DNA from 2 places in the Shewanella sp. MSW genome. Region 2 is predicted to be linked to the other one. Evidence: predicted binding sites of a transcription regulator. Region 2 holds the regulator's gene; the other holds the start of a gene.
What was found. Region 2 encodes sigma-54, which starts transcription at its own class of promoters, with help from an activator protein. Its sites were predicted from a motif close to GTTGGCACGNNNNTNGNNT; they were not measured.
Positions count from the first base shown of each region.

Region 1: a site for sigma-54 is predicted at 3,196-3,214, ahead of AYI96_RS04210 (TorF family putative porin). Genes of this name have one in related genera too.

Region 1 covers NZ_LVDR01000003.1:211,053-215,538, reverse strand. Annotated here, with positions in the region: gene AYI96_RS04220 (putative bifunctional diguanylate cyclase/phosphodiesterase) at 1-1,393, shown strand, start outside; gene rimK (30S ribosomal protein S6--L-glutamate ligase) at 1,478-2,383, shown strand; gene AYI96_RS04210 (TorF family putative porin) at 2,425-3,117, opposite strand; gene AYI96_RS04205 (HU family DNA-binding protein) at 3,384-3,656, opposite strand; gene AYI96_RS04200 (hypothetical protein) at 3,830-4,225, opposite strand; gene AYI96_RS04195 (DUF4240 domain-containing protein) at 4,345-4,486, shown strand, end outside.
Region 2 covers NZ_LVDR01000003.1:340,233-344,718, reverse strand. Annotated here, with positions in the region: gene ptsN (PTS IIA-like nitrogen regulatory protein PtsN) at 1-289, opposite strand, end outside; gene hpf (ribosome hibernation promoting factor) at 292-579, opposite strand; gene AYI96_RS04740 (RNA polymerase factor sigma-54) at 611-2,074, opposite strand; gene lptB (LPS export ABC transporter ATP-binding protein) at 2,170-2,898, opposite strand; gene lptA (lipopolysaccharide transport periplasmic protein LptA) at 2,895-3,428, opposite strand; gene lptC (LPS export ABC transporter periplasmic protein LptC) at 3,415-3,975, opposite strand; gene kdsC (3-deoxy-manno-octulosonate-8-phosphatase KdsC) at 3,972-4,486, opposite strand, start outside.

The DNA.
Region 1 (4,486 bases), 130 kb from region 2:
GACCCGTGCAATCCGCAATGCCAAACAGCGGGCCTCGATGGCGTTGGCACTGCGCCAAAGCCACGAGAAGCTCAAAGAGCTGGCTGAACATGATTCCCTGACCAAGCTGGTCAATCGCTACGGTTTTGAACTCTGCCTCAATCGTACCTTGAGTCAGGTCAAGCGCCATCAGGACATGCTGGCGGTGATCCTCTTGGATCTGGATGATTTCAAAGGTATCAACGACACCTTAGGGCACCAGGTGGGGGATATCCTATTGGTGGAAGTGGCCAACCGTCTAAGCGCGGCGCTCAGGGAAGGAGATCTGATTGCCCGTCTAGGCGGCGATGAATTTGTGGTGTTGGTGACAGAGTCCGAGAATCGTTACTTTCCGATGGCGGTGGCCAATAGGCTACAGCAGGCCTTTGAAGAGCCTTTCCCGCTTGGAGAGCATGAGGTGCTGATCGGCGCCAGCATTGGCATTGCAGTGTACAGTGATTCTGTCTGTGATAGTTCTGAGCTGCTCAAGTGTGCCGATATAGCCATGTATCGCGCCAAAAAAATTGGCCGCAATCAGATCCAGTTTTATTCTGAAGAGTTGGCCAGGGAGGTGAGGTTTCGTAACCGTATCGAAATGGGGCTGAGAACTGCGCTGGAGCGGGATGAATTCAGGGTCTTTTATCAGGGGAAATTCGATGCAATTTCCGGCGAGCTTTTGGGAGTGGAGGCGCTGCTGCGCTGGCAACATCCTGAGGATGGTCTGCTGTCGCCTGACAGTTTTCTGCCTATAGCAGAAGAGATAGGCCTGGTGGATGAGATAGGTGAGTGGGTGTTGGTACAGGCATGCGCGCAAACCGTTGAGTGGCTGACGATGTTGGCTCCTGTAGGCAAGCGGTTATCAGTGGCGGTAAACCTGTCACCGTCGCAGATTATTCGCGAAACCCTGTATCAGACCATAGTCAGGGTATTGCAGCAAACCGGGTTGCCGGCGTCGCAACTGGAGCTGGAACTCACCGAAAATGCCCTGATTGAAGAACCGCTGGAGCTGGCCAAGGTGTTGGAGCGGATTGCTGCCTTGGGGGTAGTGTTGTCTTTGGATGACTTTGGCACCGGCTTTTCATCTCTCGAGCACATCAAATATTTTCCTATCAATGTACTTAAAATCGACAAGAGTTTTGTGGCTTCGGTCGAGCAGGATGAACGTGGTAAACGTCTGTTGTCTGCCTTGATTAATTTTGCCAACGGTTTTAACGTGGTGTCTGTGGCTGAGGGTATAGAGACAGAGGCGCAGGCGCAGTTTTGTCGTGAACGAGGCTGCAATCTGCTGCAGGGATATCTTTACTGTCGGCCGATTCGGCCCACGGATTTTGAAGTGCAGCATATTTTACCTTTGCTGGCCGAGGGGAATGTTTGATTTTGCTTGCCTATTGGCAAAGTATGGTCAAAGATGCCTGCTCTTTTTGCTGGGCCATAACTCTCTTTACCGGGTCTTCCAAACATGAAAATCGGTATCCTCTCTCAATTTCCCGAGCTTTATTCTACCCGCAGGCTGGTGGAAGCCTGTGAGGGACGCGGTCATCAGGCCTTGGTGATCAATCCACTCAACTGTTATATGAACATCAACTCGGTGCAACCCAGTATTCATCTTGAAGGTGAAGAACTCAGCGGTTTTGATGCCATTATCCCGAGGATCCATGCCAGTGTGACTTTTTATGGCTGTGCCCTGGTGCGCCAGTTCGAGATGATGGGGGTGTACGCCGCCAATGATTCTATCTCCATTGCCCGCTCAAGGGATAAGCTGCGGGCACTGCAGTTGCTCTCTCGCAAAGGGGTAGGTATGCCGGTCACCGGCTTTGCCAGCAAGCCGGACGATATTCCGGATCTTATCGCCATGGTGGGTGGTGCGCCGCTGGTGATTAAACTTTTGGAAGGCACCCAAGGAATAGGCGTGGTGCTGGCCGAAACCAAGAAGGCCGCCGAGAGCGTTATTGAAGCCTTTCTGGGGCTTAAGGCCAACATTCTGGTACAGGAATATATCAAAGAAGCCAACGGCAGTGATATCCGCTGCTTCGTGGTGGGCGACAAGGTGGTTGCGGCCATGAAACGCCAGGGGCCGGAAGGAGATTTTCGCTCCAATCTGCATTTGGGTGGCAGCGCCGAGAAAATCAAGATTACCCCCCAGGAGCGCAAGAGCGCCATAGATGCAGTCAAGGCGATGGGGCTGGCTGTGGCCGGGGTGGATATTCTTCGCTCTGAGCGCGGCGCTTTGGTGCTTGAAGTCAATTCGGCTCCGGGTATTGAAGGCATAGAACTGACTACAGGCATCAAGGTGGCAGAGCCGATAGTGGAGCATATCGAAAAAATGGTTGCTGCCCGTAAACACAATCGAACTGTCATCGCCTAATTGCGCCTCGGGCTTTCCCCATATAGGAGTTCGCACCTTCCTTAGAATTCGAACTCATAGACATAGCTGAGCACTATCTTGGCATCGTCGTCCGGCAGATCCGTATCGGCTACCATAAAGGAGACAGAGCCTATGCCTGTGTCCTTGCTGATGGCCAAATGGTAGTCGGCGTAGTTGGAAACCTGGAACCAGCTCTGCACCACATCGCCGTCTGAATAACCATAGTGTGCCGTCAGCGTCACGGTTTCCGTGATGGGATAGCTGAAACCCGCGTGGATATAGCTCAAATCCTTGTTATCCAGCGGCGCTTTGGCTACATCATCACCGGCATTGACCACCTTGGCATAACCCAGCTCAAACCACTTCCAACTGAGGGTCAACGCCAGTTCGCCAAAGTCGATATCACCCTTGGCATCAGGATAACCATAGTAGAGATAGCCGATGTCATAGCCAAAGTCTTCGCCTATGCTGCCGGAGTAACCGCCGTAAAAATCGAGCTCGTAACTGGTGTCATCACCAAAGTCGACATTAGAGGCCCAGGTGCCCAGGTAAAAGCCAGAGTCGTGGCTGTAGTCTATACCGCCTTGAACGGCGACAGAGTCATTTGTTTGGGTAACCCCGCGCCACAGATAGTTGGAGGCGACGCCGATATTCCCTGATACAGTCGCCTGGACTTCGCCGGCCAGCAACAACAGACCTGCAATAACTGACATTGAAAACTTGGTGTGTTTCATTCTCATCCCCTCGATGGTTGGGTTCCGGAACCGGGCAAGCTTGACCGGCGCAGACACTCGTTATTGTCTTTGTGGGATGAGCGAATCTTGTGCCAAGTTTAAATGAATATGAAATACAGAAAGTTAGCTTTTATTCTGAAACTCAGTTAACAGATTGTTGCCTTTAGTTAGGGCGTTTTGCCCTTTTTTTGTGCAGTGGAATGTTGGGAACTACAGACAATAAAAAAACGCCTCAATATGAGGCGCTTTCATCCGTGAAAAGCAGTTTAGTTGACGCTGTCACGCAGTGCCTTACCGGCTTTAAACTTGGGAATAGTGGCTGCAGGGATCTGGATCTCTTTGCCGGTTTGCGGATTACGACCTGTGCGGGCCGCGCGGGTTGAGGTTTCGAAAGAACCAAAGCCTACGATGGAGATTTTAGATCCTTCTTTCATGGCATCAGTCACTGCTACTTCGAACGACTTGAGGGCGCGGGCAGCTTCTGCCTTGGACAGGTTTGCATGTTCTGCCATTTTTGCGATTAGTTCAGTTTTGTTCATCTGGAGCGTCTCTTCTTTCCGTCGATTGAATTATTATTGCCCATCTAACATGCCATAAGGTTTTTGGCTTGAAAAGGCCTTTCAGCGGGCTTCTTGGGCTTTATTCGCTATTTTTTAACCAAAATTATACAAAATTGTGAGCCGGTCGCTGATTTCCTTAAATTCAGTGCGATCTAGTCAGATTTTTCCTGTTGCAAGAAGCGTTTTGTGTTGGTGGAAAAAGCTACCCAATACTGGAATGCCAGCAAGGCCAACAACACAGCCGCCAGCGGCAGCAAGGGGATATTGCGTCCAGCCAGCTCAAGTTTGACATCTTCAGGCGTTATCTGCAGTGCCATCAATGCAGTAGCGGCCAATGCCAGTAGTCCCAGAGTCTGGATAAAGAGATAGATACGCAGTGCCCACAGCGACCAACTTGTACGTAACATTATGCCTACCAATACTGGGATGACTCCCAAGGTAAACAGATCTACTGCACCTGTGCTGATGGTGCGCCACAGTGCTACCCCGGCCAGTACCAGATAGAGGATGCAAAGCAGTACCAATGGTATTGGTCTTGAAATGGACATAAATGACTCCTGTGAGAAATGGGCCTAAGTCTATGGAAAGCCCTGGGGTGAGTCCAGCCGGATTTTAATCGCATTTTCCGGTAAAATGAGCGCCGACATTTTTGGCAGGATAACACTCAATGACAGAAGAGCAGTTCTGGGAGCTGGTCAGCCGCGACTATCCCGATCAGGAACAACAGGAACTCCAGGCGCGTTTGACCGAAAAACTGCAAAGCCTGGGCGATGATGAGCTGGCAGAGTTTGATAAGCACTTTGCCAGGC
Region 2 (4,486 bases):
CCACCGGTTGGTTGTCTATGGCATCGAAGGCGATAGGCTCTTCGCATTTGACCAGCACGGCAATCGGCTCTGTGATATCAGGCAGCCGGCCATGCGGAATCGCAATACCATTACCTATACCTGTGCTCCCCATCTTTTCGCGGGCCAAAAGGCTTTCAAAAATCGCTTGAGAGGAAAGGGTGGGGTACTGGGCGCTGGCGAGATCGCTAATTAGCTCCAGTACCTTTTTCTTACTGCCCGGAGTGGCACAGGTAGTGCACTCCGGCCGCAGGATGGTACTCAGTTCCATCGTTAGTGTTTTGTCAGCTTTTCTTTGTGTTTAATGACCTGACGATCCAATTTATCAATCAGAACGTCGATGGCGGCATACATGTCGGCATGTTCAGAAGTTGCATAGACTTCGCCGCCTGTGAGGTTGATCTTGGCTTCGGCAATCTGTTGCAGTTTTTGTACATTGAGCACAACGTGCACATTATTGATCTGTTCGAAATGGCGTTCAAGTTTCGAAAACTTACTTTCCACATAGTCACGCAGTGAGTCGGTGATCTCGATATGATGTCCTGTCAGGTTGATTTGCATAGAAAGATTCCTCCAATTTCCAACTGTGGATTTATAAACTCTTACGCTGGTTCGACGGTGGTATCATCATAGCCTCGCGATACTTGGCTATGGTGCGTCTTGCAACGTTGATTCCCTGTTCTGCCAGAAGTTGTGCCATCTTGCTGTCGCTCAAAGGTTTCTTCTGGTTTTCCGCTGCCACGAGCTTCTTGATAAAAGCCCTGATCGCCGTGGAAGAGCATTCTCCGCCATCTTCGGTACCGACATGGCTGGAGAAGAAGTACTTCAATTCAAATATTCCCCTCGGGGTATGCATATACTTTTGAGTGGTGACCCTGGAGATGGTCGATTCATGCATCTCGACCGCCTCGGCAATATCGTTGAGTACCATGGGTTTCATGGCCTCTTCACCATATTCAAAAAATCCCTGCTGGAACTGCACTATGCAGTTGGCCACCTTGAGCAGGGTATCGTTGCGGCTCTCCAGGCTCTTGATAAACCATTTGGCTTCCTGAAGATGACCACGAATAAACTGGCTGTCTGATTGGCTGCGGGCGCTACGGGCCATGGCAGCATACTGTTGGTTGATCCCGAGTTTGGGCATACAGTCCGGATTGAGCTCCACTACCCAGCGGCCGCTCTTCTTCCAGACGCTGACATCCGGGATCACATATTCCTCGTCCATCGGCTGCACCAGCAAACCGGGGCGGGGATTGAGGCTCTGAATAAGGTTGATGGCGTCACGCAGTTGATCTTCCTTGAGCTTGGTCTTACGCATCAGGGTGCGAAAGTCGCGGGTAGCGATGAGATCCAGATGTTCGTCAATCAACAAGCGGGCGTCGGCCAGATGCGGGGTGTCGGCGTTGAACTGTTGCAATTGGATCAGCAGGCATTCGCGCAGATCTCTGGAGGCGATGCCGATGGGATCGAAGTGCTGGATCCGCTTGAGTACCGCCTCGACTTCATCGAGCTCAATCTCAGGGTTGCCCATGGCTTCGAGGATCTCCTCAGTGCTCTGGGTTAGATAGCCCTGCTCGTCGATGGCATCTATGATGGCGGTGGCAATGGCGTCGTCGGTATCGGAAAACGGGGTCAGGTTTTTTTGCCATTCCAGGTGTTCATAGAGACCTTCGCTGGTTTCTCCCTGGAAGGGCATATCATCTTCACGGCCCATAGCCGGCCCTGAGGCGCTGGCGGCGGTAAAGACTTCATCCCAGGTGGTATCCATAGGCAATTCATCCGGCATAGACTCATTGTTCAATGCCTCTGAGGTTTCTACCGTGGAACCATCTTCCTGCTTGACGCTCAATTCGCCGGCGTCGTTTTCCTTGTGGTTGTCGTCGATAGCGTCATCCTGGTTGTCCTCGGCCATCTCCAACAGAGGGTTGGCTTCCAAGGCTTCCTGGATTTCCTGCTGCAGCTCAAGGGACGACAGTTGCAGCAGGCGAATTGCCTGCTGCAACTGAGGTGTCATGGTCAACTGTTGACCCAATTTGAGCTGGAGTGACGCTTTCATTATACCGCTAATCCCTACTCGTTATTTTTCAAGGAAAAAATTCAATAATAACAAACTATAATACCCGGAATTGCCGCCGGATGACATGATCCTAACTATAGCCTGAATTGTTCGCCTAAGTACACAGCACGCACTTGCTGGTTGTCCAAGATTTCAGCGGGTGTGCCTTCGGCAATCAACTGCCCATGGCTGACAATGTAGGCTCGCTCACAAACGTCGAGCGTTTCGCGAACATTGTGGTCTGTGATCAGCACCCCCAAACCGCGGGACTTAAGCTGTTCGATGATTTTCTTGATATCGATAACTGAGATGGGATCCACACCGGCGAACGGCTCATCCAGCAGAATGAACTGTGGATTGGCGGCCAATGCCCGGGCGATTTCCACCCGGCGGCGTTCACCGCCGGAGAGGGACATCCCCAGGCTGTCACGTATGTGGGTAATGTGGAATTCTTCCAGCAACTGTTCGAGTTGTTCCTCGCGCTCGTCGCTGTTGAGCTCTTTGCGGGTTTGCAGTACGGCCATGATGTTGTCATGTACCGACAGCTTGCGGAAAATACTGGCTTCCTGTGGCAGATAGCCTATGCCTTTACGGGCACGCAGGTGCATGGGATCCAAGGTCAGCTCGTCGTCGTCAATGAAAATACGGCCCTTGTCACTCTGCACCAGGCCAACCACCATATAGAAGGTAGTCGTCTTGCCCGCCCCGTTGGGGCCCAGCAGCCCCACGATCTGGCCGGTATTGACCGATAGGCTGACATCTTTGACTACGTTGCGCTTCTTGTAACTCTTTGCCAGGTTTTGTGCCGTCAGGGTGCTGGTCATTGCGGCTCCTGCTGCTGTTCTTTCTTATTGAGATCCTGATAGTTTTCCGGCTGGATAACAGTGGTTACCCTATCTTGGCCTTTGCCGCTGCTTTCCGCTTCCAGCTGCTGCTTGTTGATGTCGTAGACTATCTTCTCGGCGGTTACTTCGCTGCCGTCCTGTTCCACTTTGGCTTGACCTATCAAGGTCATGATGCGGCTGTCTATGTTGTAGTGGATCTCTTTGGCCTTGGCACTGGCCTGACGGCCATCTTCCAGCTTCTGGGTATAGGTGGCAGGTGAGCCCTTGGCCACCAGGATCCGCTCGCCACTCTTGTCCTCAGTGTAAGCCGTGAGTTCATCGGCCAGCAGCTTCAAACTGCCCTGGGTGACTGTGACAGGCCCGCCGTATACCACGCGCTTGTTTTTGATATCGGCAAACTGATTGGCGGCGCTGATCTCGACTTTTTGCAGCAGATCTTCTTCAATGGCCACCGCCGACAGGCTTGTGATGCACAAGAGGGCACCGATAAAAAGCTTACTTGGTTTCATAGGTTCCTTTCACCTGACTGGTCAGCTTTACTTGCTGAGCGTTGAGATCGGCATACAGGCCGGATCCCTTGATATTAAAGTCTCTGCCTTCGATCAGGATCTCGCGATCTGAGGTCATGATCATGGTGTCCAGATCCAGCTCCACATAACTGGTTTTCAGGCTCTGGATCGGTTCATTGGGGCTAATGGCGTCGATGATAACATTATTTTCAAGTACCACTCGGTTACTCTTGCGATTGAGCCTGCCCTCGTTGGCAGACAGGCGCCACTGCGCTTCGCCCTTGTCCGGATAGACCAGATAAACCGGTTGGTTGAAGAAGGTCTTCTCATTGGCTTCATAGTGTTCCATGTGTGCCGCCGCGACCCTGCTGGCGACATTGCCCTGCTCGTCAAAGTTGACTGAGCGCAGGTCATCGGCGACAAAGTCCGGCCGCACAACATCCACCGGCGCCTCGCTCTGTTGGGCGTTGCGCTTGTTCTGCACCTGCCAGTAAAGGATAAGTGCAGTGGAGAAAAACAAAATAATGGCCAGAGTGACCCTATTCATATACTCATTCCGTGGGCATTTTCAAATTTGTCCTGACTGAGCAGGATAAGATCCGCCAGCTCCCGCAGCGCACCATGGCCGCCGGTAATCTGGGTGATCATGTGGCAGTGCTGCCTTACCCAAGGATGGCCATCGGCCACGCAAACCGCCAGTCCAACTTGCTTCATCACCGGCAGGTCGACAATGTCGTCACCTATATAGGCCACTTGTTCAGGCTTGAGGTCATAATGTTTAAGCAGCGCCTCATAGGGCTCAAGCTTGTTGTCTATGCCTTGATAAATCTTGTCTACCCCCAGGGCCGTCATGCGGTTTTCGACTATCTGGGACTTGCGGCCGGTGATCACCGCCACCTGAATGCCGCAGGACAGCAGCGAGCGCACTCCATAGCCATCGCGGGTGTGAAAGGCCTTCAGCTCTTCGCCGCTGTTGCTCATATAGATACGGCCATCGGAGAAGACACCGTCGACATCACAAATAAGCAGCTTGATTTTGGCGGCTCTTTGCCAGTTGT